Regions from separate parts of the Dickeya chrysanthemi NCPPB 402 genome, predicted to be linked through region 2. Evidence: predicted binding sites of a transcription regulator. Region 2 holds the regulator's gene; each other region holds the start of a gene.
The links. Region 2 encodes PhoB, which activates phosphate uptake and scavenging genes when phosphate is short. Its sites were predicted from a motif close to CTGTCATAAAACTGNCNNAT; they were not measured.

Region 1: a site for PhoB is predicted at 8,529-8,548, ahead of pitA (inorganic phosphate transporter PitA). Genes of this name have one in related genera too.
Region 3: a site for PhoB is predicted at 4,456-4,475, ahead of DCH402_RS00775 (MIP/aquaporin family protein). Genes of this name have one in related genera too.

The regions. Positions count from the first base shown of each region.
Region 1 covers NZ_CM001974.1:4,539,039-4,549,492, reverse strand. The annotation lists gene DCH402_RS20175 (ROK family transcriptional regulator) at 1-1,062, opposite strand, end outside; gene DCH402_RS20170 (ABC transporter substrate-binding protein) at 1,163-2,533, shown strand; gene DCH402_RS20165 (carbohydrate ABC transporter permease) at 2,585-3,502, shown strand; gene DCH402_RS20160 (carbohydrate ABC transporter permease) at 3,499-4,545, shown strand; gene DCH402_RS20155 (ABC transporter ATP-binding protein) at 4,549-5,652, shown strand; gene DCH402_RS20150 (endonuclease/exonuclease/phosphatase family protein) at 5,678-6,541, shown strand; gene DCH402_RS20145 (YdgH/BhsA/McbA family protein) at 6,743-7,009, shown strand; gene DCH402_RS20140 (BaiN/RdsA family NAD(P)/FAD-dependent oxidoreductase) at 7,131-8,315, opposite strand; gene pitA (inorganic phosphate transporter PitA) at 8,619-10,124, shown strand; gene uspB (universal stress protein UspB) at 10,282-10,454, opposite strand, start outside.
Region 2 covers NZ_CM001974.1:3,517,738-3,528,191, forward strand. The annotation lists gene brnQ (branched-chain amino acid transport system II carrier protein) at 1-669, opposite strand, end outside; gene DCH402_RS15420 (cobalamin-independent methionine synthase II family protein) at 1,081-2,187, opposite strand; gene DCH402_RS15425 (PstS family phosphate ABC transporter substrate-binding protein) at 2,408-3,382, opposite strand; gene phoR (phosphate regulon sensor histidine kinase PhoR) at 3,463-4,785, opposite strand; gene phoB (phosphate response regulator transcription factor PhoB) at 4,813-5,502, opposite strand; gene sbcD (exonuclease subunit SbcD) at 5,828-7,060, shown strand; partial or broken gene DCH402_RS23410 (AAA family ATPase) at 7,057-8,109, shown strand; partial or broken gene DCH402_RS23415 (SbcC/MukB-like Walker B domain-containing protein) at 10,255-10,454, shown strand, end outside.
Region 3 covers NZ_CM001974.1:142,503-152,956, forward strand. The annotation lists gene fpr (ferredoxin--NADP(+) reductase) at 1-598, opposite strand, end outside; gene glpX (class II fructose-bisphosphatase) at 708-1,718, opposite strand; gene glpK (glycerol kinase GlpK) at 1,850-3,361, opposite strand; gene DCH402_RS00775 (MIP/aquaporin family protein) at 3,389-4,240, opposite strand; gene zapB (cell division protein ZapB) at 4,902-5,144, shown strand; gene rraA (ribonuclease E activity regulator RraA) at 5,209-5,694, opposite strand; gene DCH402_RS00790 (1,4-dihydroxy-2-naphthoate polyprenyltransferase) at 5,844-6,761, opposite strand; gene hslU (HslU--HslV peptidase ATPase subunit) at 6,917-8,248, opposite strand; gene hslV (ATP-dependent protease subunit HslV) at 8,259-8,789, opposite strand; gene ftsN (cell division protein FtsN) at 8,875-9,813, opposite strand; gene cytR (DNA-binding transcriptional regulator CytR) at 9,865-10,454, opposite strand, start outside.

The sequences.
Region 1 (10,454 bases), 1.0 Mb from region 2:
GCTGTTTTGTGTCGGTAACGTTGAGAGGCGTACCGGCGGTAGTGTGAGCGGCGCGTCGTCGTCCGGCGCGGGCGATTGAGCCATAACGGCGGCCTGTAATTCGGCCATGAAGGGCGCAGGCAGCGTGCCGCCGAGGTAGAGACTGGGCGGGTCGAGCAGCGCGGTGACGGTATAAACCAACCGATACAGTTCACCCGCCGCGCGTTGGGTCCAGCGCTTTCCGGCGGGCGAGGCCGCCAATGCCTGCCAGCTTGCGTCGGCGGCCGCGGAGGGCAGCGACTCGCCCGCCGCCAGCAGGCAGCTGCGCAAATCGTCAAACGATGGGCGTGATTGCGCGCGGGTGCGCAGTGCGCCAATTTCACCCGCGTTGCCTTGCTTGCCACGGTGAAGTTCGCCATTCAGGATCAGTGCGCCGCCAATGCCTTTGCCGATATACAGGTAGAAAAAGCTGTCGTCCGGGGCGGCGGAGCCAAAATACAATTCGCCGATGGCGGCGCAATTGGCGTCGTTTTCCACCAGCACCGGGCAGCCCAGCCGGTCGCTCAACTGCCGGGCAATATCCACTCCGCGCCAGGCCGCCAGACCGGGGGCGATCCACACCGGCATGGCGCCGCCGTCAAACCGGGCGGGCAGCGCCAGGCTGACGGCCAGTAGCCGCTCGTGCGCCTGCGGCTGAGCCTCAAGCAGGGTGCGGATAGCATCGGCCAGCGTGTCCGCTACTGAATCCACCACCCGGAAATCGCCGCGCAGGGTGGTTTGCGCCACACATTGCCCGGCGTAGTCCATCAGAATCAGGCAAATCAGGTCGTATTCCGCGTACACCCCCAGCACATAACCCGCGTGCGCCGCCGGGCGCAGGTTGATGTGCGGCGGGCCGCGCCGCCCCTGCGCCCGGTCGCTCTCTTCCAGCAGGCCGAGGTTGAGCATGTCCCGCGTCATCATGCTGACGGCGGCGGTCGTCAGGCCGCTGGCGGCGGCCAGCGCGCTGCGCGACAGGCTGCCTGAACGGCGCAGCAGCCCCAGCAGCTTGCGGTGGGTGGCGGTGAGTTCTCGCTTTTCCATGGGTATCCGTTATCCCGGTGTTGTCCGGTTTCCTTCACACGTCTGCAATATAATTAAGTTACTTAATTAATTCGTCAACCTCAATAACAGGATGGTGCTCGTGCGTAAACGTGTTTCGTTATCTCTGGCGGCGTTATTGGCGTGCGGGCTGATAGCCCACAGCGCGGTGGCGGATGTCATCAAACTCAAGCTCTGGACCCTGAATGACAGAAATGCGCCGATGCGCACCGTCAATATCGAGGAGGCGGCCGGGGTGCTGAACCAGCAATTCGCCGCCGCGGGGGTGGATCGCAAAATCGTTATCGATACCCATGCCAGCGCGGTGCAGGGCTGGGACGATCTGGCGTTGGATACGCTGAAAGCCTTCGGCGTTAATCAGGGGCCGGATATTGTGCTGCTGCCGCACGAGTGGATCGGCGAATTTGCCCGCAACGGTTACGCCATGCCGATGGAGGAGCAGATCAAAGCGAATCCGTGGGTGTACGCCGATATTTTGCCGGTGTTGTGGGAGGCGATGAAATATCAAGGCAAGGTGTATGGCATACCGCAGGACGCCGAAATCCGCATGTTTTTCTATAACAAAGACATGCTGCGCAAGATTGGCAAGGACGAGACGTTTATCGATAGCCTGCCTGTTCGCGTGGACAGCGGCGAATTCACCATGGATGACCTGACGGCGCTGGCGAAGGAGGTGGTAGACCGCCATGCTGCGCCGATCGGCATGTTGCATCGCCCGAATGTCGGCATCGATTATCTGATGGTGTTTGCCGCCAGCGGCGCGAAATTCATGGATGAGAAAACCGGTAAACTACTGTTTGCGAAGAAAGAGGTTGAAACGGCGCTGAGCTGGTACGCCCGTAATGTGGCGGCCGGCGTGACGCCGACCGATAACACCGCCATGAGCTGGGACACCATCCAGACTGCGTTCAAGCAGGAGCAAGCCTTCCTGTTCCATCAGGGTATCTGGGCGATGGCCTGGCAGGTGAACGATAATTTTGGCCCGGCGTGGCCCGCCGATAAAGCGGGTTACACCCACAAGATTGGCTGGATAGCCGCCCCGGCGTTAGTGAAAGGCGGTAAACCCGCCAACCTGTCGCACCCCATCGCCTACGTGGTCAGCAACAAGAGTCAGTACAAGGATCTGGCGGCGCAGTTGGTGGCTATCGCCAGCCTGCCGTACTACAACAATCGCCACGCCGTCAGTTCCTATCATACCGCCATCAGCCATGCCCAGACCGCCATGCCGCAATACACCGACAACTGGGCGTTGAGCGCAGCCGGCAACATGATGAAAAACATTACCTTTGTGCCGAATCACACCCGTTTTGGCGACTATAACCGGGTGCTGTTCAAAGGCTTGCAGGCGGTGGAAACCAAACGCATGACGCCGGCGCAGGCGGTGGACTTTATCGCCGACGAGCTGGAAACCCAACTGGGCAAGGATGTGGAAATCGTCGATAGCCTGCATTGATGGCAGGCATCGTGGCGAGAGTGTTATCCGCGTTGATGAACGAGGTGGCGTATGTCTGTGACGTTGTCGAACCGCCCGGCCGGTGTGCATCCGGCGCGCTGGCTGGCCCCGGCTATTTCGGTGCTGGCGGTGTTTTTTGTCGCGCCGATGCTGCTCAATCTGGTGATTGCCTTCAGCGACATGGGCAGCAATGTGCAGATAAGCGCCTTTGGCACCGACAACCTGATGCGGTTGCTGGTTTCGGACAAGCGCCTGCCCGCTATCTTGCTGACCACGCTGGTGTATGTGGTCAGCACGCTGCTGTTGTTCAATCTGGGGCTGGGGATTGTGCTGGCTGTTGCCACCACCGCGGTGCCGCCGGCGCTGGGGGCGCTGTTTCGCGGCATCTGGTTTTTGCCGCGTATTTCGCCGTCGGTGTTGTACGCGCTGTTGTGGATCTGGGCGGCGGACCCGTCGCCCCACAGCCTGATCAATCAGGTGGCGGTCGGCTTGTTCGGGTTGCCGCCGCTTAACCTGCGTAACGACCATCCGATGATGCTGATTGTGGTGGCTAACGGTCTGGTGGGGGCCTCGTTTGCCATGGTGATCCTCGCCTCCACTATTCGAGCGATTCCGGCCCATCTGTGGCATGCCGCACGTGTTGATGGTGCTGGCGAGTGGTCGGTGATTCGGCATGTGGTTCTGCCAGCGTTAAAAAGCCCGGTGTGCTTTATTGCGCTGTATCAGGCGCTGTCGTTGATGGTGACTTACGAATACATCCTGCTGATTACCGGCGGCGGCCCGGTATACGACACCACCACCTATGCGCTCTACATTTACCGGCGGGCGTTTGAGTCCGGCGCTTATGGCTATGGTGCCATGCTGGCGCTGGGGCTGATGGTGTTCGGGGTGCTGCTGACGCTGTTGCAGTGGCGAATGATGAATATGCGCGCGCAGTTTACCCCGCCGCGTATCGAGGTGATGCGATGACGACGATGAACGCGGTCGACTGGGCGCGTCAGGCGGCGCGCTCGCGCTGGAACCGGGTGGGGTTTCTGGCGAGCGTGGTGCTGTTTCTGACGCTGGTCTCGATACCGATCGTGACGCCGTATCTGTGGCTGCTGGCTATCTCGTTTACCCAGCGGGATGGTGGCAGCGAGTATCAGGTGCTGTGGCGGTTACTGACGATCGCCGCGCTGGCGTACGGCTTGCTGCTTGCCGTCGCCTGGCGGGCGCGTACCGAACAGCATGCCCGCCGCTTGCGCTGGCTGGTTGGGCTGGCGGCGCTGCTGGTGTGCGGCCTGTGGGTTGCTCCGCAACTCACATTGCACAACTACCGCTTTCTGTGGAACCCGGATGTACAGGCCACCGGCGTACAGAGCGGCACGCTGCCGTCTGTCTGGACCGCGTTGGGCAATTCACTGCTGTTTGCTAGCGGCCACACCTTACTGGTGACGCTGCTGGCGGTGCCCGCCGCCTATGCGTTATCCCGGCTTGGTTTTCGACGGCGCGAAGGGGTGCTGAAAGCCTTGTTATTGCTGCACGCCTTTCCGGTGATGGCGCTGACGGTGGCGATTTTTATTCAGCTCTACTGGATGGGGCTGCTCAACAGCCTGTGGGGCGTGATGCTGGTGATGTGCGCCCTTGAGCTGCCGTTCGCCATTTTCGTGATGAAGAATTTTTTCGACGGCGTGTCGTGGGATATCGAAATGAGCGCCATTACCGACGGCGCCAGCCGTTTTCAGGCCTTCCGACTGGTGGTGCTGCCGCAGGTGACCGGCGGCATCATCGCCATCGCCACCTTCGCCTTTTTGCGCGGCTGGGAGGAGTACATTTTTGTACGCACCCTGCTGATCGACAGCAACCGGATGACCATGAGCCTGTACCTGTTCTGGGCGTCGCAAGACAGCATGGGCGCAGATTCCGGGCTGATTGCCGCCGTTGGCGTCATCTATATCCTGCCGGTACTGGCGCTGTACCTGTTAACCCAACAATACCTGACGCAGATGAGCGTCGGCGGAATTAAAGGCTGAATGATGGCAGAGATTGTGCTTGATGGCGTAACCAAAGCCTGGGGCGATACGCCGGTGCTACACCCGGTTAATCTGACGCTGGAAGACGGCGAGTTTGTGGCGATCCTCGGGCCGTCCGGCTGCGGTAAGTCCACCACGCTGTTTCTGCTGGCCGGGCTGTACGCACCGACACAAGGGCAGATTCTGTTCGACGGCCATCGGGTGAACGGCGTGGACGCGCGCGATCGCAATGTCGGGGTGGTGTTCCAGTCTTACGCGCTGTACCCGCATCTGAATGTGTACGACAACATTGCCTTTCCGCTGCGTTTTAAACCCGGCGAACGCGCCGGGCGCGACCGGCAGGTGCGGGAAGCGGCGGCGCTGGTGCAGGTATCGGAACTGCTGGATCGCAAGCCGTCGGCGCTGTCCGGCGGCCAGCAACAGCGGGTGGCGCTGGCGCGCGCGCTGGTGAAGCGGCCGTCGCTGTTGTTGCTGGACGAGCCGTTATCCAACCTTGATGCCACCTTGCGCATGACGATGCGCACCGAGTTAAAAGCGATTCACGCTCGCTCGCGTGCCACCACCTTGATGGTCACCCATGACCAACTGGAGGCGATGACGCTGGCCAGCCGCATTATCTGTATGAATCAGGGGCGGGTGGAGCAGGTCGGCACCCCGCAACAGCTTTATCGTCAGCCCGCCAATACCTTTGTCGCCGGCTTTATCGGCTCGCCGCCGATCTGCCTGCTGCCGGGGCAGGCCAACGGCCGTCAGTTGACGGTGGGCGAGATACGCTGGGGATTGTCATCGGCTTATCAGGGTAGGCTCACGCTCGGTATCCGCCCGGAAGACGTCATTCTGACGCCGCCGGACTCCGGGTTGTTGGCGGGGCGCATTGAACACATCGAGCCGATGGGGCGGGAAATCCTCTACCGCCTGCATACGCCGCTCGGCTCATTGCCGGCGCTGATAGCCGGCTCGATAGCGCAGTATGACGCGGGGATGCTCGTCGGGGTGTCGCTGTCGGAGGATGCTCTGCTGCTGTTTGACGCCGACGGCAACCGCCTGCCAGATGTCGGCGTTGTGCTGCCCGCCAATGTGTTTTCCGCCTGCCGGACGGCAGGTTAACGTCCACTTACCAACAGGTTGCCTTATGCTCATTGTCAGCTACAACATTCAATACGGTCTTGGCCGCGACGGCCGCTACAATCTGGCTCGCATCGCCGATGAAGTGCGCGGCGCGGATATCATCTGTATGCAAGAGGTCGAACGCTTCTGGCAACGCTCCGGCATGACCGATCAACCGGCGGAACTGGCGGCGCTGCTGGGCGAGTATCACTGGGTGTACGGCGCCAATCTGGACATGGACGCCAGCACCGTGTCGGCGGATGGCCGGGTCGTCAACCGTCGTCGCCAGTTTGGTACTCTGACGTTGTCCCGTCGGCCGATTTTCTCCAGCCGTAACTTCCCGCTGCCGAAATTCGGCACCCTGACCCAGCACTCGATTCAACAAGGTGTGCTGGAAACGGTTGTCGACACTGATGGCGGGGCGATCCGCGTTTATAACACCCATCTCAGTCATCTGTGTGCTGGCACCCGGTTGCCGCAGGTGGACGCGATGCTGGGGATTTTTGCCCGCGCTCCGGATGAAGGCGGTGCCTGGTGCGGCGGCCATCCTGACCCGAACTCGGGCTGGACTGAAGGGCAGATGCCGCTAATGCCGCAGGAGATGATCCTGATGGGGGATTTGAACTGCCTGCCGGAGAGCGAAGAGTACAGCCGTCTGATTGGTCCGGTGTCGCCGCATCACGGCCGGCTGGTCCGTCACCGTGGGTTGATGGATGCCTGGGTCGCGGCAGGCCAGCCGGAGAGCAGCGGTTCTACCCATCCGGCGGTCGGCGGCCGGATCGATCACTGCCTGCTGACGCCCTCACTGGGGCTGACGGTGCGCCGTTGCTGGGCGGATACCGAGAATCAGGGCTCCGATCACCACCCGCTGTGGGTGGAATTGCAATAACTGGCCACTCTGCCATCTGCGCTAAAAACTGGCAGGTGGCAGACAGTACAAAAGGGTGTTTTTTAATTCATAAATTTTGAATGATATCTGCAAATAAACCCGGTTTTAACGTCGAGGCAACAGGTCTATTATCACTTCCATCGAAAGCAAAAAGGCTTTCAACAAGAAAATTAACCGAATTCAACGTGAAGGATATTGACCATGAACGCTATCAAAAATATTGTTGCAGTTATCGCCCTGGCTACCGTTTCTTTCGGCACCTTTGCTGCGACCACGTCCACTGCGATTGAAGTACAGCAATCCGCCAGCCTGTCCGTCGGCACCGTCAGCGCGACTGCCGCTACGCTGGATGGCCTGCAAGCCAGCCTGTCTGAAAAAGCGGGTGCCGTCGGCGCCAAATCGTTCCGCATCATTTCCGCCACTTCCGGCGACAACCAGATGCGCGGCGTAGCTGAGCTGTACAACTGATAAGACATTTATCACGCACCGCAATTACGATGTGAGCAATGGCCGCCTTCGGGCGGCTTTGTTGTTTGGGGGAGTTGTTGTGGTGATTTTAGTGGCGCTGATTTAATGCGCTGTCTGGTGTTTACTCCAGCGCCTGCGCGCAGGCCCAGGCGGAGCTCCACGCCCACTGGAAGTTGTAACCGCCGAGCCAGCCGGTGACGTCCACCACTTCGCCGATGAAATACAGGCCCGGTGTTTTGCCGGCTTCCATCGTTTTTGACGACAGTTCGCGGGTGTCGACGCCGCCGAGCGTCACTTCCGCCGTGCGATAGCCCTCGGTGCCGTTAGGCTGAACCCGCCATTGTTGCAGCGTGGCTGCTACCTCGGCCTGCTGCGGCTTGTTGAGCTGTTTCAGCGTGACGTCCGGCAATTGCCCCAATGTTTGCAGGCATTCCACCAGCCGTTTCGGCAACCATTGCGACAGGGTATTTTTCAGGCTCTGGTTCGGGTGCGCCTGACGCTCGGCATTGAGGTTTTCGGCCAGATCAAGCGTGGGTAACAGGTTGATGGTGACGAATTCCCCCGGCTGCCAGTAGCTGGACAGTTGCAGAATCGCCGGGCCGGACAGGCCGCGGTGAGTAAACAGAATATTTTCACGGAAGGTGGTGCCGTTTTCGGCCGTCGCCACCGCCGGCACCGACACGCCGGAGAGCGTCTGTAATTGCGCCAGCAGCGGCTTATGCAGGGTAAACGGCACCAGCGCGGCGCGGGTGGGCAACACGTTGAGGCCGAATTGCGCCGCCAGTTGATAGCCGAACGGCGTGGCGCCCAGCCCCGGCATCGATAGCCCGCCGGTGGCGACGACCAGCGCCTGCGCCTGTACCACGCCGTTGTTAAGCTTCACCTGAAACTGTGCGTTTTTTTCCACCGACAGCACCTCGCTGCGCAATCGCAACGTCACCTTACCGGCATCGCACTCTTTCATCAGCATATCGACAATCTGCTGCGCGGAATCGTCGCAGAACAACTGACCAAGGGTTTTTTCGTGATACGCGATGCCGTGGCGGTTAACCAGACTGATGAAATCCCACTGGGTGTAGCGGGCGAGGGCGGATTTGCAGAAGTGCGGGTTGTGCGACAGGTAAGCACCCGGCTCGGCGTACAGATTGGTAAAGTTGCAACGCCCGCCGCCGGACATCAAAATCTTGCGGCCCGGTTTTTTGCCGTTGTCCACCAGCAGCACCCGCAGCCCTTTCTGGCCTGCCTGTGCCGCGCAGAATAGACCGGCCGCCCCCGCGCCGATGATGATGACGTCAAACTGTTCCACATTACTCTCCCGCTGTTGCGCCGGTGATATCCGGGCGGCCGATTATAGGCGATGTCCCCACATCGGTCACTCGCCCAACAGCGCCTTGTTTCATGCCGTTCCGCCGCCGGATCTGGGCGATGTACCGGTAACAAAATGTGTGGATGGGTAAAAACAATAATGCATTGATTTTAATTAATTAAATCCTTTTCACCGGCAGAAGTGGCGTAAATTAAGTCAAAATAATGTCATATTTTGCTTTTCCCGTTTCAGCTTGTCACCGATAATGCGCCGCGTTCATGACCACTACATGGCCTAACACTTATGTTACATTTATTTGCCGGGCTTGATTTCCATACCGGTCTGATGCTGGTTCTCGCCCTGCTATTCGTTCTGTTCTATGAAGCTATCAACGGTTTTCACGATACCGCCAACGCGGTCGCTACGGTGATTTATACCCGGGCGATGCGTGCTCAACTGGCGGTTGTCATGGCCGGTGTTTTCAATTTCCTCGGGGTATTGCTGGGCGGGCTAAGCGTGGCGTATGCCATCGTCCATCTGCTGCCAACCGATTTGCTGCTGAATGTCAGTTCCACTCACGGGCTGGCGATGGTGTTTTCGATGCTGTTGGCGGCGATCATCTGGAACCTGGGGACCTGGTATTTCGGGTTGCCGGCCTCCAGTTCTCATACCTTGATCGGCTCCATCATCGGTATCGGTTTAACCAACGCGCTGGTGACCCATACCTCGGTGGTGGATGCGCTTAATATCCCTAAAATGGTCAGTATCTTCCTGTCGCTGCTGATGTCTCCGGTGGTCGGCATGATCGTCGCCGGGTTGATGGTGTATCTGCTGCGTCGTTATTGGCGCGGGAATAAGAAACGCCAGCGTATTCACCTGACGCCGGCGGAGCGCGAAAAGCAGGATGGTAAGCGTAAGCCGCCGTTCTGGACGCGTACCGCGCTGATCTTGTCTGCGGTAGGGGTGAGCTTCTCTCACGGCGCTAACGACGGGCAAAAAGGCATTGGCCTGATCATGCTGGTGCTGATTGGCGTGGCGCCGGCCGGGTTTATGCTGAACATGAATGCCTCAGGCTACGATATTAGCCGTACCCGCGATGCGGTGATGAATCTGCAGGGGTATTATCAGTCTCATAACGCGTCGCTGACGCATGTGATCGGCCTGTCGACGCCGATTCCGGCTCCGGAAAACGTGATTCCTGCTACCGGCAACAAACCGGATTTTCACTGTGATACGTCTCGCGCCATGATCGCCATTGACCGTGCGCTGACGTTGCTGAATAACGTGAAAAACTACAGCGAGCTGCCTGCGGATGATCGTGCCCGTGCCCGTCGTTTGTTGATGTGTATCTCCGATACGTTGGATCGCGTCGTTAAGCTGCCGGAAACCTCGGCCGATGACAAACGCCTGCTCAACAATCTGCGTAGCGACCTGCTGTACACGGTGGAATATGCTCCGCTGTGGATCATTGTGGCGGTGGCGCTGGCGTTGTCGCTCGGTACGATGGTGGGCTGGCAGCGTGTGGCGGTCACTATCGGCGAGAAAATCGGTAAAAAAGGCATGACCTACGCACAAGGCGTCTCCGCACAGTTGACGGCCGCCATGTCGATTGGCATTGCCAGCTATACCGGTATGCCGGTATCCACGACGCACGTGCTTTCCTCCGCGGTGGCCGGCACCATGATTGTGGACGGCGGCGGCGTGCAGGGCAAAACGGTGAAAAGCATTCTGTTGGCTTGGGTTTTCACCCTGCCGGTATCAATGCTGCTGTCCGGCGTGCTGTACTGGCTGGCGCTGAAACTGATCTGACGTGCGCTAATAGAGCGCAAACGTTGCATCCATCAGCGTGTAGACAAAGTAGACAAATAAGAAAGGCGGCCATCAGGTCGCCTTTCTGCTTTCAGCGTATCGTTAATGGGTTGATGGGACCACAACCTGCTTATGCCGTCACTGTTGCCGCCGCACTTCAATGCCAGATGATAAGGCCGATGAGGCTGACGACGACCAGCCCGCACAAGGCGGAAGTCAGCAAAAACTGACCGCGCACCCGCGCGCAACGACGGATAAATTCCGGGTCGTGATGGTCAAGATAACGTTGTGCATAGATGTAACGAACCAACCGTAACTGCTTGCTGGGTT
Region 2 (10,454 bases):
CAAGGCAGCGTCGCTGACGCCGCGAGAACGCGCAGCATTGACGATAACAATACCGAACACCAGCGCACCCAGCGTATCCATAGTCAGATAGCCGTTGACAAAACCACTGGAGAACGGCACCTGCTGGTAGGCCTCGGCCGTCGGCATCGGCGTACCGGCCGGCCATAACAGCGCCGCAATTCCCAGTACGGTCAACGCGATAATTTTTACCGGCGCCAGAATGTGGCCGACGGTATCCAGCAGCCGCCCGGGATAGAGCGAAATCGCGATGACGATGGCAAAGTAGATCAGGCTATAAATCAGCAACGGCATGGCGCCCTGGCCCACCAGCGGCGCGATACCGACTTCAAACGATACCGTCGCGGTACGCGGAGTCGCGAATAACGGCCCCACCGCCAGATAGCAGACCGTCGCCAGCAGCACGCCGGCTTTCTTGCCGATCGGGCTACTCAGGGTATCAATACCGCCGCCCACTCGGGCCAGCGCGATCACCGTCAGCACCGGCAAGCCCACCGCGGTAATCAGGAAGCCCAGTGCGGCTACCCACACGTGTTCACCGGCCTGCTGGCCGACCATCGGCGGGAAAATAATATTCCCGGCACCGACGAACAGGGCAAAGGTCATGAAGCCCAATGCCATGATATCTTTGGAAGTTAAACGATGACTCATCATGTATGTTGTTGTTGCCTGTAAAAATGGTGTTGCCGGCAGAAACCGGGCGCGTAAAGCGGCGCACGCGAAAAGCGAAACGGCCGTGCGATGTGCAGGATTATGGATGTGAGGTTTTATTGCACAGCGTTAATGGGGGCTAAGTAAAACGTTTATAGCAATAAAAGGCAATACGTGATCGGTAAACCAGAACATTAATCTGATATTTAATATAAAGGCAGCATTAGAATTTATATTTTCACGGACAGACTATACATGATTTGTGCATAGAAACAGTTTATAGCGCGAAAGATAAGCTAAAATTTCCATCAAAGAGCAACAAGTAGTCATATTAAAAACTTATAGAAATAAAAAACGCCGGTAATAGGCACCGGCGTTATAAAAAAGCGTACTGACCTGCGGAGTCCGCCGTCACCAGACGCGGTTAGCGATATCCACCACCAGTTTGAGTTTTGCCCACTGCTGCTCTTCCGACAGCGTGTTGCCCTCTTCGGTAGACGCAAAACCGCATTGCGGGCTCAGGCACAACTGGTCCAGCGCAATATATTGCGTGGCCTCGGCAATACGCTTTTGTACTTCTTCCGCGTTTTCCAGTTCGCCGTTTTTGGTGGTGATCAAACCCAGCACCACTTTCTGGTGACCCGGTTTGATGAAACGCAACGGCTCAAAGCCACCGGCCCGTTCAGTGTCGTATTCGAGGAAAAAGGCATCCACATTCACTTCACCAAACAGCGTTTCCGCCACCGGCTCATAGCCGCCTTCGGAAATCCAGGTGGAGCGGAAGTTACCGCGGCAGACATGCAGGCCCACCACCAGATCGGCCGGTTTGCCTTCCAGCGCCTTGTTCAGCACTTGCGCATAGGTACGGCGCAGATAATCCGGATCATCGCCGCGTTCGCGGATCTGGCGTTTCTGGTCTTCGGAACACAGATAAGCCCACACCGTATCGTCCAGTTGCAGGTAACGGCAGCCGGCGTCATAAAATGCGTGGATGGCATCACGCCAGGTCAACGCCAGATCGTCGAAATAGTCGGCCAGATCCGGGTAAACGGTACTGTCGATGACTTGACGGCCGCCGCGGAAATGCAACACGCTCGGGCTGGGAATCGTCATCTTGGCTACCGCATCGCCGGCCACGCTATTGAGGAAGCGGAAATCGTCCAGCATCGGGTGCTGGGAATTAAAACTGACTTTGCCGGTAACCTTCACACCGCGGGCTTTGGTCTGCACGCCGTTAAACTGAATCCCCTGCTCCGCTTCATAACGTTCCACGCCGTTCAGGCTATCGAAGAAGTCAAAGTGCCACCAGGCGCGGCGAAACTCGCCGTCGGTCACCAGTTGCAGACCCGCCGCGCGCTGCAACTCTACCGCGCGTTGAATTTCCTGATCTTCGACACGGCGCAACGCAGCGGCGTCAATCTCACCGGCCTGAAACTGCAAACGTGCCTGCTTGATGGCCGCCGGACGCAACAAACTGCCGACCACATCGGCACGAAACGGAGGAAGGGCTTGTGTCATATTCTGCTCCTGCACTTCAACTGACACGAAACAGCCTGATTTCAGGCGGTTGGTTTTCAGATGAACTGATTTTTAGATGAATTGGTTTTCAGGGGAAATAATTACGCCGCTGAACTTTATAGCCATCTAGACGGCTAGAAGTGAAGCTATCCTGTCATGCGTTTTTCTCAACGACAAGGGAAGAATTTTCACGACACATGAAATAGATTCATGTTATTCATCAGTTTATTGCAGGAACGCGATGCGATGCCGGCGCCATATCGTCAAGCCCGAGCGACTGTCTGGTCTGCTCACGCGCCACTTCCGGCAGCGGCAGGTAACCATCCTGACTGACCAGGGCCTGCCCCGGTGCCGACAACACCCGGTCCAGAAACGCGGCGGTCAGCGGCTCCAGCGGTTTACCCGGGGCTTTATTGACGTAAATGTAGAGATAACGCGTATAGGGGTAACGCCCGCTGCGGATAGTGTCGGCGGTCGGCAGCACGTAATCGTTTGTGTCGCTGGCCGCCAGCGGCAGCACCCGCACCCCGCTGGCGCGAAAGCCGATGCTGGCGTAACCAATGGCGTTGACCGACGCCGCGACCGCCTGCACCACCGATGCGGAACCGGGCAATTCATTCACCTGCGACAGAAAATCGCCGCCGCACAGCGCCTGTTGTTTGAAGAAACCGTAGGTGCCCGACGCTGAATTGCGCCCGTAGCGCAGCAGTGCTCGCTGTTGCCAGATGCCGTTTAGCCCCAATTCCTGCCAGCGTTGTACCGCTTTGCCGGCACCGCAACGGCGCGTCACCGAGAAGATGGCATCCAGTTGGCGCACCGTCAGCCCGGTAATCGGATTATCCTGATTGACCAGCACCACCAGCGCATCCAGCGCGACGGGCACCGCCGTCGGCGCGTAGCCATAATGCTGCTCGAACGCTTCGATTTCGCTGCTTTTCATCGACCGGCTCATCGGCCCCAGTTGCGCCGCACCGGCGGCCAGCGCCGTCGGCGCCGACGAGGAGCCCGCGGCCTGAATCTGCAGGTTAACGCCGGGGTAATGCTGGCTGAAATCCGCCGCCCAGAAAGTCATCAGGTTCGCCAGCGTATCGGAACCGGCGCTGGAAAGATTCCCCGCCAGCATCGCCTGCGGCGTAGCCGCAACCTGACCAGACAGGCACAACAGCAAAGCAAGCAGGCGGCGGGTGGCTATCATGTGTGGTTTCCATCGGGGTGAAAGACAAGAGTCGGCTATTTTCGGCACAGCGGCGGGGACAATCAAGCCCCCGCCGGTCATCACAACTGTGGATTCGCGGCATTCTGCCCCAGCACCGAGCGAACAATCAGCCGGTTTGGCAAGGTGAACATAAAGCGGGAACCTGCGCCTTCCTCGCTGAGGATCTCCAGCCGGGTGTCGTGGTGGCTGAGCGCATGCTTGACGATAGCCAGCCCCAGACCGCTGCCGCCGGTCTGGCGTGAGCGGGCCTTATCGACACGATAAAAACGCTCGGTTAAGCGAGGGAGATGTTCGGCGGCAATACCCGGACCGTTATCGCTGACCTGGAACTGCGCGCCCTGCGGCGTCTGCTGCCAGCACACCTCAATGCGGGTACCCGACGGCGTATGATTAATGGCGTTATACACCAGATTCGACACCGCGCTGCACAGTTGCTCCTCGTTGCCGAACACCTGCAGTTGCTCGTTGACGCGAAACACAATCTCGTGACGCCCCTGGCTGAGAGTGTCGGCTTCACGTTTGAGCCCCCGTAGCATCAGCGGGATATCCACCTTCTCGTTGAGATCGATAGCGGTGGCGGCCTCAATGCGCGACAGCGTCAGCAATTGCCGCACCAGCCCGTCCATACGGCGGGTTTGCTCCTGCATGGTGTGCAACGCCTTGGACTGCAACGCGCCATCCAGTGATTCGTCGCTCATCATTTCCAGATAACCTTGCAACACCGTCAACGGTGTGCGCAACTCGTGGCTGACGTTGGCAAAAAAGTTGCGCCGTGCCCCTTCCAGTTGGTGCATCTGAGTGACATCGCGGGCCACCATCAGCAATTGGCCTTCCGAATAGGGCATCACCCGGAATTCCACATGGTGGGCGTTTTTCAGCGTCAACGTCAGCGGGCGGCTGAAATCCTGCTGTTGCATATACTGGGTGAATTCCGGGTAACGCAGCAGGTTGAGGATGTTCTGACCATTGTCTTCCGGCCAGCGAAAACTCAGCAAGTGCTGAGCCAGCCGGTTACACCAAATGATGCCGCCCTCTTCAGTGGTGATCACCACCGCATCCGGCAACGACTCCGCTCCGCTGCGAAAGCGTTTGATCAGCAGCGCCAGCTCACGGCGGCGGCGGCGGTTGCGCAGTTGCATCTGATACAGGCCGTAAAACAGCGGCTCCCAACTCCAGCGGCCGGGCGGCGGCGTCATGCTGCGGTCAACCCACAGCCAGTAGGACAGGCGCAGTTGGTTATAGAAGTTCCAGCACAGTGCCGCCAGCACCGACGCTAGCAGAAACCAGGGCAGATAGCCGATGATCAGCCCCAGCAACAAACCGGGCAAACAAAAAAAAGCCAGCTCCAGCGCCAGCTTTTTCCAGGACAAACGTTCTAGCACGTCAGATTTTCTCCGGGACTCACGCTATCAATAACGTGTTGAAAAACGGTATCCAGTTCCCCGAACGGTCTGAACCATCTTGTCGTGTCCACTGGTTTCCAGCGCCTTGCGCAGGCGGCGGATATGCACATCCACAGTACGATCCTCAACATACACGTTAGTGCCCCATACGTGATTCAGCAACTGTTCACGACTATATACCCGCTCCGGGTGGGTCATAAAGAAGTGCAACAGCTTGAACTCCGTCGGCCCCATATCGAGCGCATGTTCTTCCGTCGTCACCCGGTGAGAAGAGGGATCCAGACTTAAGCCACGCATTTCGATCACTTCTTCCACCGCCATCGGCGAAATCCGGCGCATCACCGCTTTGATGCGCGCCACCAGCTCTTTAGGTGAAAACGGTTTGGTGATGTAATCATCGGCACCGACTTCAAGACCGCGTACGCGATCTTCTTCTTCGCCGCGGGCCGTCAGCATCATGACCGGAATATCACGGGTCAGCGCTTCGCGTTTCATGTGCTTGATAAACTGCAAACCGGACCCGCCGGGCAGCATCCAGTCCAGCAGCACCAGTTCAGGGTAAGGCTCGGCCAGCCGGGTCACCGCGCTGTCGTAATCCTCCGCTTCAACCGGCTGATAGCCGTTCTGCTCCAGCACGAAGCACACCATCTCGCGAATCGGCGCTTCATCTTCCACCACCAAAATACGTCTTGCCATATCTATCCTGCCGTTAATATCGTCACGGTTAGCGTGCGGTGTGCATTATGCGTCAGTTTTATGACAGATTTATGAAAAACGCACCCGACAACCGCCGCCCGATCACCGTTTGCGAAGACAGCCGGAGCGCTTATTTTTTACGCCATCCCACGTCGGTCGGCCGCGTTCATACAGATATTATGGGACAGGCCCTAAACTGCACGCCTATAATCGCCGATGATAAAGACGCGGCGTTTCGCCATAACCTACGGTGCCCGCCTTTGTGCCGTTGTCGATGAACACCGCCAAAACAACATATCGTTTGCACTCACCTGCAGGGAGTCTCATGCGAATTATTCACACGTCTGACTGGCATCTCGGTCAGTACTTTTATACACGGAGCCGTGCATCTGAGCATCAGGCGTTTTTGCACTGGCTGGTGCAGCAGGTTGAGCAGCATCAGGCCGATGCAGTAATAGTAGCAGGTGATGTGTTTGACAACGGCGCACCGCCCAGTTACGCCCGTGAAATGTATAACCAATTTGTGGTGGCGTTGCAACGCACCGGCTGCCAGTTGGTGGTGATGGGCGGCAACCACGACTCGGTCGCCACCCTGAACGAATCCCGTGCGTTGCTGGCCTGCCTGAATACCCGGGTGGTCGCCGGTTTTGAGGGCGATATCAACGAGCAGGTACTGGTGCTGAATAACCTCGCAGGTGAGCCGGGCGCCTTGCTGTGTGCCGTCCCTTTTCTACGCCCACGCGATGTGCTTGCCAGTCAGGCGGGTCAATCCGGTGCCCAGAAACAGCAGGCGCTACAGGATGCCATCGCCGAACACTATCGTCGTTGTTACCAGTTGGCGTGCGAACAGCGCGCGGCACTGGGTCGGGAATTGCCGATCGTAGTAACCGGGCACCTCACGACGGTGGGCGTCGCGACCTCCGACTCGGTACGAGATATCTATATCGGTACGCTGGATGCGTTCCCGGCACAAGCCTTCCCCCCGGCGGACTACATCGCGCTCGGGCATATTCATCGCCCGCAACGGGTGGCGCAGTGTGAGCACATCCGTTACAGCGGCTCGCCGATCCCGCTGAGCTTCGATGAGCTGAATCATGAGAAATCGGTCTATCTGGTGCACTTTGAGCAGGGAAAACTGCAGGACGTCACCGCGCTGAGCATACCGACCGAACAGCCGATGCAACTGGTAAAAGGCAATCTGGCGGAGATCGAACGCCGTCTGGCCGGATTCCGCGATTATCATGGCGATAAACCCGTCTGGCTGGATATCGAGATCGCCACGCAGGATTATCTGAGCGATATCCAGCAACATATTCAGGCGCTAACCGAACCGCTCAACGTGGAAGTGATTCTGTTGCGCCGGGCGCGGGAACAGCAACAGCAAATGCTGGTGCAACTGGAAAAAGAAACACTGGAAGAGTTACAGCCGGTCGAGGTTTTCGAACGGCGATTGGCACTGGAAGAAAACCTGGACGAGGCGCTCCGGCAACGACTGAAAGGCTTGTTTAACCGGGTGATGCAGGAGATCGACGCACAGCGACAGGAGACGTCCGCATGAAAATTCTTAGCCTGCGCCTGAAAAACCTCAACTCGCTGCAAGATGAGTGGAAAATCGACTTCACGCGCGAGCCTTTCGCCAGCAACAGCCTGTTCGCCATCACCGGCCCGACCGGTGCAGGTAAAACCACCCTGCTGGACGCCATCTGCCTCGCGCTGTACCACCAGACGCCGCGTTTGAGGGTCAGTCCCGGTCATAACGAATTGATGACGCGCCACACCGCTGAATGTCTGGCGGAGGTGGAGTTCGAAGTTAAAAACGTCGCTTACCGCGCATTCTGGAGCCAGCGCCGCGCGCACAACAGCCCGGAAGGCAATTTGCAGCCCCCCAAAGTGGAACTGGCGCTGTGCGCCGACGGCAAAATCCTTACCGATAAAGTGAACGACAAGCTGGCGATGGTAGCCGATATCACCGGGCTGGATTTCGATCGCTTCACCAAATCGATGATGTTATCCCAGGGGCAGTTCGCCGCCTTCCTCAACGCCGATGCCAATCAGCGGGCGGAGTTGCTGGAAGAACTGACCGGCACCGATATCTACGGCCAGATCTCAGAACGGGTATTCGAAAGGCACAAAGAAGCACAGAGCCAACTGGAGACTCTGCGGGCGAAAGTCGCCACGCTGGAGCTATTGAGCGATGAGCAACGCCAGGAACTGGAACAGCAACTGGACGCCATCCGCCAGCAGGAACAATCGTTATCGATACACCGGGAAGAAGTGCTGGCGCACCAGCGTTGGTACGACTCGCTGCTGCAACTCCAGCAGACGCAAAAACAGGCCCTGCAACAGCAATCCGCACATCAACAATTACAGCAACAATCGCAACCGCAATTAGATAAGCTGCAACGTAGCGAACCGGCGGAAAAATTGCGCCCGCTTTATGATGAACGCGGGCGAGCGCAACGGGAAAAACAGCGGCTGAGTCAACAATTGACCAGTGTGCGCCAGCAAATCGGCCGCCAGCAGGAAGCCATGAACCAGCTGAAAATACAGCTGGAAAAAGCGCTGTCTACCCGCCAGCAACACGCCGAACACCGCCAACAGCAAGAGACATTGATCAACGAGCGCATTCTGCCGCTTGACCACCATATCGCCACCTTGCAGACGCAGCGCGCCCAACAGCAACAAGCGCTGGATAGCCTGATTGAACAACAAAAAACGCTGATAGCCGGCCTGGCCAGGCTACAACGCCAGCAAGAACAAACGCGGCTGCGGTTGGAGGAGATAGAAAACTATCGTCGGCAGCATAGTCGCCACCAGCATCTGGGCAGCCATATTCCCTTGTGGCAAGCACAATTCCCCCAGCAACTGAAATGGCAGCAGGACCTGCACGTGGTGCAGGAAAAAGCGGCACAACAACAGATTCAGGCGGAATACCTTGACCAGCAGCGCACGTCGCTGGTCGAACAACAGCAGGCGCAACAGCTCGCCTGTGAACGCGCCCGGCAACGGCTTAACGAGCATCAGCAACAGGATGAACAACTGGAAGCGGAGTACCCGCTGGCAAACCTGCGCCAGCAGTTAGCGCGGCGTGCGGCGGAACGGCCGGATCGCCAGCAACTGGCGACCAGCGCCGCCGTACTGCAACAGTTAATCAGCCAGCGTACCTTGCTGGAAATACAACAGTTGGAAACGCAACGCCGAATTCAGGCGCTGGAAGAACAGCAAGTGCAGCAGCGTCGCGACTATCAGAATCAGGCCAGCCATCTGGTCGATCTCGACAAACGTCACGAACTGGAACTGCACATCGTCAGCCTGGAGCGGGAACGCCAGCAGCTCCAACCGGGCAAAGAGTGTCCCCTGTGCGGTTCAACGCACCACCCGGCGGTGGAGCGTTATCAGGCGTTGCGTCCGTCCGAAACCCAGCTTCGGTTACAGGCGTTGCGTCAGGAGGTGGACGCACTGAAAGCCGGCGTAGTGCAGACCGAAACCCAGCTTCAGTTGCAAAAACAGCACCGCCAGCAACAGCAAAACGCGCTGGAAAGCGTCCAGCGCGATTACGAGTCGCTGCGGTTGCAGTGCCAGTCTGTCAGTGAGCGCTTACTGGTTAGCTTCGATCCGCTGCAACTGCCGACGTTGCACCAGTGGATTGATGAATGCGATGCCCAGGAGCAATCGCTGCAGGCACAAATCACCAGCCGTGAGCGCAATCAGCGCACTATTCAGGAAAGTAAGGATTTACTGACTTCGGCGCAGCAACTGCTGGCGCAAACCCTACAGCAACTGGAGTTAAACACCCAGCAGCAATCGGCGTTGCAGACCTCGCGCGATGAACTACAGCGATTACTGGACAAAACCGAACGCGAATTACAGCGCCTGCACGACAGCCTGAGCCAAACGATGGAAACGTTCGGGCTGACGACACCCTCGCTCGCTCAGCAGGAGGAGTGGCTGCGCCAGCGCCAGACCGAATGGTTACGCTGGCAGGAAAACGAACACGAGCAGCATCAGTGCCAGCCGCAACTGGCTGCACAGGTCGCCGAGATTACCGCCGGCCAGCGACGACTGGAAGAGACCGATGTCGCCATCAAAACCGGCCAGTTACAGTTGGCGGAAACACAACGCACGCTGGAGCAGGCGCAGCAGCAACGCTGGCAACTCTTGGGCACCCAGGCGGTGAACGACGTGCTGAAGCAGTTGCGGCAGGTCAGCCAGGCGCTGGAACTGGAGAATCAACAGGCACAGCAGCAATGGCAACAAGGCCAGTCGCTGTTAAGCCGCCTGAACGGAGAAATCGACAGTCTCGAACAGCAAAGCCAACACGCAGACAGCGTGTTGCAACAACTGCAAACCCAGTTTGACGCAGCGCTCGCCGCAGCCGGATTCAGTGACGCCATCGTCTTTCGCGAGGCCCTGTTGGACGAAGAGGAACGCCATCAGCTCATTACGCTAAAAGAGCGGCTCAGCCAACGTCAACAACAGGTAGAGGCGTTACTGCAACAGGCCGGCAGCGCGTTGGAGCAACATCAGGCAACCCGGCCCGAATCGATGCCGGAAGGCATCAACGACTGGGATATTCGTCAGTTGCTTGCCGGTCTGGGCGACATGGTGAAAGTCGAAGTCGAACGTCAGGGCGAGCTACGCCAGCAATTAGCCAGCGACCAACAACGCCGCGACAAACAACGCCAGTTGCTCGACGCTATCGAACGCGGCCAGAAAGTGTGCGATGACTGGGGCTACCTCAACCAGTTAATCGGGTCGCAAAAAGGCGACAAATTCCGCCGCTTCGCTCAAGGGTTGACGTTGGACCATCTGGTCTTTCTGGCCAACCGCCAGCTCTCTCGTCTGCACGGACGCTACCTGCTGCAACGCAAGGCTTCCGACACCCTGGAGCTACAGGTGGCCGATACCTGGCAGGCCGATGCCGTTCGCGATACCCGGACATTATCCGGCGG
Region 3 (10,454 bases), 1.3 Mb from region 2:
GGCCGACCGCCGCTTCCAGCGTGCCGTTTTCAATCAGCGCCGGCACGCGGCCGATGAGCGAACCAGGCGGTTCCTCGCGGCTGACCACCGTCTGGATGCGCAATTTGCCGTCATAGCGCTGTTCCAACTGTTGCATCAGCGGCAGATAACTCAGATCGCGGGCGAAGCGGGCGGCATGTACCAGCACAATATGTTTAAACCGCTCCAGGCCGCGCCCTTCCTGCAGAATCGACAGGTACGGGCCAATGGCGGTGCCGGTCGCCAGCATCCATAGGGTGTCGCAGTCCGGGAGCTCGTCGAGCACGAAGAAACCGGCGGCTTCCTGTGTCACCAGCACCTCATCGCCCGGCTGGCAGCGATGCAGATGCGGGCTGAGCTTGCCGTCCGGCACATTGACCAGATAGAACTCCAGCAGGTTATCGCTGGGGGCGTTGACGTAAGAATAAGCGCGCTGAACCCGATCGCCGTCCAGTTCCAGCGCCAGTTTGGCGAACTGCCCGGCGGTAAACGGTGCCACCGGCGCTTCCAGCCGCAGACTGAATAAGTTTTCCGTCCAGTGTTCAACCTGAATAACTTTGCCGGTCACCCACTCTGCCATGGTTCTCTGCTCCTGTTTTGATCTCTCGGGCATCACAAGGCTGCATGCAGCCAAACCTTACGATACGCGATCTGTTAACAACAGTGAAACAATTCGTGCCCTGCCGGGTCTACAGCAGAAAGTCGTGCAGCGCTTGATCCTTGCGGTCCAGATAGTGGGTGGAACTGATGCGGCGGATGGTACGCGACTTACCACGAATCAGCAGCGTTTCAGTGGTCGCGATATTACCGCGGCGTGAGATACCGTTGAGCAGGTCGCCCTTGGTGATGCCGGTGGCGGAAAATATCACGTTGTCGTTACGCGCCATATCGCCCAACGCCAGCACTTTACCCGCTTCGATACCCATCTCACGGCAGCGCGCCAGCTCCTGCTCGCCCAACCGGCGGTTCTCCGCATTGTCTTCCTTCACCTGATGACGCGCCAGCAGGCGTCCTTGCATATCGCCGTCCAGCGCGCGGATTACGGCGGCGGAGATAACGCCTTCCGGCGCGCCGCCGATGCCGTAGAGCACATCGACTTCGCTTTCCGGCATACAGGTCAGAATAGACGCCGCCACGTCGCCGTCAGGAATGGCGAAGACTTTTACCCCCCACTGCTGCATATCTGTGATGACCTGGTCGTGACGCGGTTTAGCCAGCGTGATGACGGTCAATTTACTCAGCGGCTTACCCAGCCGTTCTGCAATACGCTTCAGGTTATCTTCCAGCGGCTGATCGAGGTCGATGACCCCCTTGGCCTGTGGGCCGACAATCAGCTTTTCCATATACATGTCGGGGGCGTGCAGGAAGGCACCCTGTTCACCCACCGCCAGCACCGCCAGCGCGTTAGCCTGTCCCATGGCGGTCATGCGGGTGCCTTCAATCGGATCAACAGCGATGTCCACCGCGTCGCCGTGGCCGGTGCCCACTTGCTCGCCGATGTAGAGCATCGGGGCTTCGTCGATTTCACCTTCGCCGATGACAATCCGGCCGTTGATGTCGACCTGATTGAGCATGATGCGCATCGCCTGTACCGCGGCGTTGTCGGCGGCGTTCTTATCGCCGCGTCCCAGCCATTTGTAACCGGCCAGTGCAGCTGCTTCTGTCACGCGGGAGAATTCGATGGCTAATTCACGTTTCATGGATACCTGTCCTGAACGGGGAGTAAGGAATAGTCGGGGCATTATGGTAACACAGGCGTAATGGCGGACGGGGGAGCGAGGGGCGGGAAAAAGGGCGCGATAGCCGCGCCCGATCAAGGATAGCGATGATTTTATTCGTCGTGGTCTTCCCACGCCCGTGCGCGTTCTACCGCTTTCTGCCAGCCGCGATAGCGGAAGTTGCGTTCCACGGTTTCGATGCTGGGGCGGAATTCACGCTCAATGGTGGCTTTGCTCTTCACTTCGTCCAGATCATTCCAGAAACCGGTGGCCAGGCCGGCCAGGAACGCGGCGCCCAACGCGGTGGACTCGCGTACTTGCGGGCGCTCTACGCGCGTACCCAGAATGTCGGACTGGAACTGCATCAGGAAGTTGTTGGCGACGGCACCGCCGTCCACGCGCAGCGACTGCAGGCGGGTATCGGCGTCGGCCTGCATCGCCTCCAGCACGTCGCGGGTCTGGTAGGCGATGGATTCCAGCGTGGCGCGGATGATGTGATTGGCGTTAGCGCCGCGGGTCAGGCCGAAAATCGCACCGCGGGCGTACGGGTCCCAGTAAGGCGCGCCCAAACCGGTAAACGCCGGCACCACGTAGACGCCATTGGTGTCTTTCACTTTGGTGGCGAAGTATTCGGAGTCCATCGCATCGCCAATCAGTTTCAGTTCGTCGCGCAGCCATTGGATCGACGCGCCGCCGATGAATACCGCGCCTTCCAGTGCGTAGTTCACTTCGCCGCGCGGGCCGCAGGCGATGGTCGTCAACAGGCCGTGTTTAGAACGTACCGCTTCGGTGCCGGTGTTCATCAGCAGGAAGCAGCCGGTGCCGTAGGTGTTTTTCGCCATGCCGGGCTGTACGCACAGTTGGCCGTACAAGGCGGCTTGCTGGTCGCCGGCGATACCGGCGATAGGAATGCGGGTACCGCCTTTACCGCCAATGTTGGTCTGGCCGTAAACCTCGGAAGACGGGCGTACCTGCGGCAGCATAGCGCGCGGGATGTCCAGCACGTCCAGCATACGTTCGTCCCAGTCCAGCTTATGGATGTTGAACAGCATGGTGCGCGAAGCGTTGGTGTAATCGGTGACGTGGACGCGCCCTTGCGTCATCTTCCAGATAAGCCAGGTATCGATGGTGCCGAACAGCAGCTCGCCGCGGCGAGCGCGTTCACGCGATCCTTCTACGTGGTCGAGGATCCATTTCACTTTGGTGCCGGAAAAATACGGGTCGACCACCAGGCCGGTATTCGCGCGGATGTACTCTTCCAGCCCGTCTTTTTTCAGTTTTTCGCAGATATCGGCGGAACGGCGGCATTGCCACACAATGGCGTTATAAATCGGTTTGCCGGTCTCTTTTTCCCATACCACGGCGGTTTCACGCTGGTTGGTAATACCGATGCCGGCGACTTCGTCGCTGCTGATGCCGGCTTTCGCCAGCACTTCCACCAACGTCGAGCTTTGCGATGCCCAGATTTCCATCGGGTCGTGTTCTACCCAACCCGCTTTGGGGTAAATCTGGGTGAATTCCCGCTGAGATACGCTGACGATGTTGGCGTCATGATCAAACACAACAGCCCGTGAACTGGTGGTGCCCTGGTCAAGCGCGACGATGTATTTTTTTTCCTGGTTCATAAACGTAATCCTGTTAGCGGAGTAGGGTCAGACCTTACGAGTTTGGGCAGAAGCCGCCGTGTCGGTGTCGTTATCAATGGCGCAGACATCGCAAGGCAAATTGCGGCCAATCAGGCTGCGATAGCCAAATGCGCCCAGACAGGCACCGACGATCGGGCCGAAAATCGGTATCAGTATATAAGGGATGTCACGCCCGCCGGTCAGTGCGATCTTGCCCCAGCCGGCGAAATAGGCAAACAGCTTCGGACCGGCATCACGCGCCGGATTCATGGCAAACCCGGTCAACGGCCCCATCGATGCGCCAATAACCGCGATCAGAATCCCTATCAACAGCGGCGCCAGCGGCCCGCGCGGAATGCCGTTGCCGTCGTCGGTCAGCGCCAGAATCAGACACATCAGGATAGCGGTGATAACGGTTTCCACCAGAAACGCCTGCATCACCGAAATGTGCGGGTTAGGATAAGTGGAGAAGACGCCGGCCAGATCGAGGCTTTCCACGCTGCCGCGCACCATATTGTGCGTCTGTTCGATATTGTCGAACAGGTTGTGGTAGAGGCCGTAAACCAGTGCCGCCGAGCAGAATGCGCCGGCGACCTGTGAAACGATATAAGGCAGCACTTTGCGGCCATCGAAACAGGCAAACAGCCACAGGGCAATGGTCACCGCCGGATTGAGATGGGCGCCGGAAATCGCGGCGGTCAGGTAGATCGCCATCGCGACGCCCAACCCCCAGATAATGCTTATTTCCCACAGCCCCAGACTGGCGCCAGCCAGTTTCAGAGCCGCGACACAGCCAACGCCAAAGAAAATCAACAGGCCGGTACCGAGAAACTCGGCGACGCACTGGCCTTTAAGGGTAGAAAGTTCATATTGACTCATAATGCTTGTTCCTGCTTGTAGGCTACAGCATGGTGGTTAACGCAGACTTGTCGAATGGTCTGCGCGTTTTCTGGTCTGTCTCGCGACTCTCAGCGGATTCACGGCCAGACTCTTTTTGTATTTCGGATGTGAATTTATCGTTAATGTTCGAAAACGAGAAATATCGAAATCAAAATGTGTGTGACGCGTCAAGAAAATGCGCGCATTCGCGTAATTAGACACAAAAGCGTCATATCGCCGCCGGTCAGGTGTTAATCAGGGTGTTAAATTTATTAACATTAGTATTGTTTAACAATAATTCGGGCGATTTTCAGTCTGTACTGATGGCGTATGGGTAAAAAAGCAGGCAGAGTCACTGTTTTAGCGGTAGTGCGCTGGACACGCCTGATCCGGCTACATACAATTTGGCTGGCGTTTGCGTCCGGCGTTGCCATCGCGGGACGCAAGCCGAGGGCGTGAAGCGCCACGAGAGATCTGTTTGTGAAACCGTGCTGGTGAAACATCTGTTCGCGAGATACCGTTGTTCGCGAGATACCGTTGTTCGCGAGATACCGTTGTTCGCGAGATACCGTTGTTCGCGAGATACCGGTCGTGACACACCTGTTCGTGATACATCTGCGTTAACCGGCTGAGGCCGTGCGATCAAAAGGGGTTAGAAGTTATGTCATTTGAAGTGTTTGAGAAGCTGGAAGCGAAAGTTCAGCAGGCGATTGACACGATCACGCTGTTGCAGATGGAAATCGAAGAACTGAAAGAGAAGAACAATTCGTTGTCGCAGGAAGTAGAGAGTATGGCGGGTAACCGTGATGCACTAATGAGCGAGAACGAACAACTCAAGCAGGAACAGCTGGTATGGCAGGAACGCCTGCGCGCACTGCTGGGTAAAATGGAAGACGTTCAGTAATCGCCGAAGTCAGACAGACGGATGCGCACAGGGCGTCAGTTGACGCCCTTAGGTATGCCGTTGGTTATTCCAGATCCAGCGGATCTTCGGACAGGATAATGCCGGTGTTGTCGGCATAGAGATGATCGCCGGAGAAGAAGGTCACGCCGCCGAAATTCACCCGAATATCGGTTTCGCCGATGCCTTCGCTGGCGGCGCCCGCCGGTGTCGCCGCCATCGCCTGAATGCCGATATCCAGCTCCGATAAATCGTCTACCTGACGTACCGCGCCATAGACCACGATACCTTCCCATTCGTTTTGCGTGGCTAGGCGGGCCAGTTCAGCGTCAACCAGCGCACGGCGTACAGAACCGCCGCCGTCGATCAGCAAGACGCGGCCACTGCCGTTTTCTTCCAGTACATCGAATAGCAGGCCGTTATCTTCAAAGCATTTTACCGTGATAATTTTGCCGCCGAATGAACTACGTCCACCAAAATTGGAGAAAAGAGGCTCAACCACATTGACCTCTTCATGATAGATATCACACAGTTCGGAAGTATCGTATTTCATAGGAGTCACGTTTGTTGCCGCTGGGGAGTGTGGGACTGAGTATATCCCTTTCTGTTTGTTGTTGGCAAAATCATCAACAGCGGCTTTGACCCGCATCAGTAATCGGTAGTGATTTTGCCAATCCATACAAACGCTTTGCCTGCCTAAGGCTAGCTTAGCAGCACACCCACGGCGAACAACAGGTTGGTCAGCAGCGCGCCTTTCACGGTTTTCTCCAGCATCGGACGCATGCTGAACGCGGTGGTTTCACGCATGACGTAGCGGCCTTGTTTCACCAGCAGCGGCAGCGCCAGAATAAACAGCCAGCCGGCCAGGGTATGCAGGTAGAGCATCGCGAAGAGCGCCAGGCACACCGGCGCCGTCATCAGTAGCACCATGTGGTAGCGGCGGGCCTTGTGCGCGCCGAGTCTCACCGCCAGCGTATTTTTGCCGTTTTCCCGATCGCTATCGATATCACGCAGGTTGTTGATATTCAGGACGGCGACGGCCAGCAGACCGCAAGCAGTCGCGGGCAGGATCACACTGCTGTCGAAGTAGCCGGTTTGCAGATAGTACGAGCCTGCCACGCTGAGCCAGCCGAAGAAGATCAGCACCGAGATATCGCCCAATCCGATATAACCGTACGGCCTGTTGCCGACGGTGTAGGTAATCGCCGCCAGAATTGCCAGCAGACCGAGCGCCAGAAACACCATGATATCCACCGGCTTTTCGCAGGCCAGCGCTACCAGCGCGCTACCGGAAACCGCAGTCAGCAGCACGGTGATCAACAGCGCCCTGCGCAGTTCCGATAGTGTGATGGCACCGGTCTGGATGCCGCGCAACGGGCCGATACGGTCTTCCTTGTCGCTGCCTTTCACGGCATCGCCATAGTCGTTGGCCAGATTAGAGAGAATTTGCAACAGGCCGGCGGTAATCAGCGTTAATAGCGCGACGCCCGGCTTAAAGTTGCTGTGCCAGCAAGCGATGACGGTGCCGGTAACGATGGAGGCAAAAGCCAGCGGCAGCGTTTTGGGACGCAGGCTGTCCAGCCAGGCTTGGGTTTTGCTGCTATGTGTCAATTGGGTCATGGTGTTAATAGAATCATGGTGTCTAATGGGCCATGGAATCAGCCAGGTTGTGACGCGTTCAGTTCAGGAATAATGCCTTGGTGACGGTAATAAAAACGCCAGTGGGAGGCGTTGGCCTCCCACTGGTTTAGTCATCAGTGCGATCCGTGAGCGGATTATAAGATAAATCGGCTCAGATCTTCATCTGCTACTAACTCATCAAGGTGACTGCGTACGTAATCTGCATCAATCGTCACGGTTTGGCCGCTCATTTCGCTGGCGCCATAGGACACCTCTTCGATCAACCGCTCCAGTACCGTATGCAGGCGACGGGCGCCGATATTCTCGGTACGCTCGTTGACCTGCCAGGCGGCTTCCGCAATACGGCGAATACCGTCGGGCTGGAAGGTGATGTTAACGCCTTCGGTTTCCATCAGCGCCTGATACTGACGGGTCAGCGAGGCGCTGGGTTCGGTCAGAATACGTTCGAAATCTTCAGTGGTCAGCGCTTGTAACTCGACACGAATCGGCAGACGGCCCTGCAATTCCGGGATCAGGTCCGACGGGCTGGCAATCTGGAACGCGCCGGAGGCGATAAACAGGATATGGTCGGTTTTCACCATGCCGTGTTTCGTGGATACCGTGCAGCCTTCCACCAGCGGCAGCAGGTCGCGCTGGACGCCTTCACGCGATACGTCCGGGCCGGACGTATCGCCTCGTTTGCAAATCTTGTCGATTTCATCGATGAACACGATGCCATGCTGTTCCACCGCTTCAATCGCTTGCTGCTTGAGCTCTTCCGGATTGACCAGCTTGGCGGCTTCTTCTTCCACCAGCAGCTTAAAGGCTTCGCGAATCTTGATTTTGCGGCTCTTTTGTTTCTGCCCCGCCAGATTCTGGAACATCGATTGCAACTGATTGGTCATCTCTTCCATGCCGGGCGGAGCCATGATTTCAACGCCGACCGGTGCGGCGGCCAGATCGATTTCGATTTCTTTGTCATCCAACTGACCTTCACGCAGTTTCTTGCGAAACGCCTGACGGGCGGCAGACGGTTCGTGACTCTCTTCCGGCTGGCCCCAGTTGTTTTTGGCCGGGGGAATCAGTACGTCCAGAATCCGCTCTTCAGCCAGCTCTTCGGCGCGATAACGGTTTTTCTCTATCGACTGCTGACGCACCATTTTAATAGCGACATCGGCCAGATCACGGATGATGGAATCCACCTCCTTGCCGACGTACCCCACTTCGGTAAATTTGGTCGCTTCCACCTTGATGAACGGGGCGTTGGCCAGCTTGGCAAGGCGACGGGCGATTTCGGTTTTCCCCACCCCGGTTGGGCCGATCATCAGGATGTTTTTCGGGGTGACTTCATGGCGCAGGTTCTCTTCTAACTGCATACGGCGCCAGCGGTTACGCAAGGCAATCGCCACGGCGCGTTTCGCTTTATGCTGTCCGATGATATAGCTATCAAGCTCGCTGACTATTTCGCGCGGGGTCATTTCAGACATAGTGGGATCCTTACGCCTTGGAGGCTAATTCTTCAATCGTGTGGAACTGGTTGGTGTAGATACAGATATCACCCGCGATGCCCAGTGATTTTTCGACAATTTCCCGGGCGCTTAATTCCGTGTTTTCCAGCAGGGCGCGTGCCGCTGCCTGTGCATAGGGGCCGCCGGAACCGATGGCGATCAGGTCGTTTTCCGGCTGAATCACATCGCCGTTGCCGGTAATGATAAGCGACGCATTTTCGTCGGCAACGGCCAGCAGCGCTTCCAGCCGGCGCAGCATACGGTCGGTACGCCAGTCTTTGGCAAGCTCCACCGCCGCTTTCACCAAATGACCCTGATGCAATTCCAGCTTGCGCTCAAACAGCTCGAACAGAGTAAAGGCATCGGCGGTGCCGCCGGCGAACCCGGCGATAACCCGGTCGTTGTACAAACGACGTACTTTGCGTACGTTGCCTTTCATTACCGTGTTGCCCAGAGTGGCCTGCCCGTCTCCGCCAATCACCACCTGACCATTACGGCGTACGCTTACAATTGTTGTCACGAGTTTATCCCCGTTACTGAGAAAAAGGCCCCCGCGCGGACGCGGGGCATATTGACGATGAAGATGGGGGAAGGGGGCGGGGTTTTCAACCCCCGCTGGCTAACGGGATGCAGTTGGATTGACCCATGCCTTTGAGTTTTTGTGCCATTTTGTCGGCCACAGCGCGGCTATTGTACGGGCCAAGCATGATCCGGTGCCAACCGCCGCCGCTGGCAATATGAGTTTCGACACCAGCGAATGCCAACTGGGCTCGGATAGATTCGGCAGGCTCCGCCGTTTTGAACGAGCCGCATTGCACCATCCAGCGCTGCTCCTTCTCCGGCTTGCTCTCTGGTTTGGTGTTATCCGTTTTGGCCGTTTCTTTGGCTACCGGCGCAGGCTCGGTTTTGGCAACCTCTTTGCGCGGTTCCGCCTGCGCCGGCTTCTGAGCCGTTTGCGTCGGCGTGTTGACGGCCGGCGCGGCATGGTGTTGATTCGCTGGCGGGGCCGCAGTGGTCGTGCGAGGCGTCGCGGGCAGCGTCATCGTATTGGTATTGGGGACGATCGGCACAACGGTTTGCTGTCTGGACGTATTCAGCGAGCGTGTTGGCATTTGGCTCTGATCGTTGTAAGGCACTTCCGCCAACGTGGTTGGCTGGCGTTTCATGTCCGACTGCATCTGCTCGAGTAGTTGCCGTTGCTCGTCGGTAAGCTGGCCAGTCGACTGAATTTCGCCTCCTGCCGAAGGTTCGGTCGGTGAAACAACGCCAATCTGGCGATTTTCCAGTTCTTTGATATAGCGCCAGCGTTCTTCCGGCTTGGGCGGCAGCCCATTCCCTTTGGTGCCCTGATGCGGCAGAACCGGTGATTCGTCCGGCTTATTGTGGGCGATAAAATAGAGCCCACCGGCAAACGTGACCAGCACGGCAACGGCCAGCGCCACCATTGTTTTGGATGCGCCCGAGGTCTCTCCTCGTTTACGGCTGGATGTTTTTTTCCGGCGCGTCCCAGAACGTCCCCGGCTGACATAGTCTCGTTGTGCCACAATCGTTTCGTTGCGAAGAAAATAAGTAACAGGTCGCCATGTTACTGAACCCTAAAATGTTTGACCAGCACCGGAATTCTTAAAGCCTGTAACACGCAGGGCTGGCGCGGCGGTACTATCGCGAACGACCAACTGGCTGGACATCAATTGCGACCCTCGCGGCACCTTGTGCTGCTGCAGTTGAGCCAGCAGTAACAGCATAGCTTCGCGGCCAATATCATAGCGTGGCTGCGCGACGGTGGTCAGTGCCGGAAAGCCGTGGCTGGCTTGCTCGATATCATCGAATCCGACCAGCGACAGGTCACGCGGCACCTCCAGACCCATTCTGCGCGCCTGGGTTAATGCACCCAGCGCCATGACGTCGCTATGACAGAATATTGCCGTGGGCGGCGTAGGGTGCGACATCAGCCGGTTTAAGCCGCGCGAACCGGTTTCGTAACTGAAATCCCCGTGTACGATGTACTGGTTGTCGACGACCAGCCCGCAGCGCCGCAGCGCCTGAATATAACCTTGCAGCCGGTATTCGCTGAGTGGAATCTGTTCCGGCCCGGCGATGCAGGCGATGCGCTGATGCCCCAGTTGGTGGAGATAACTGACGGCCTCAAACGCGGCGGTTAGATTATCAATGTGTACGGTGGGCA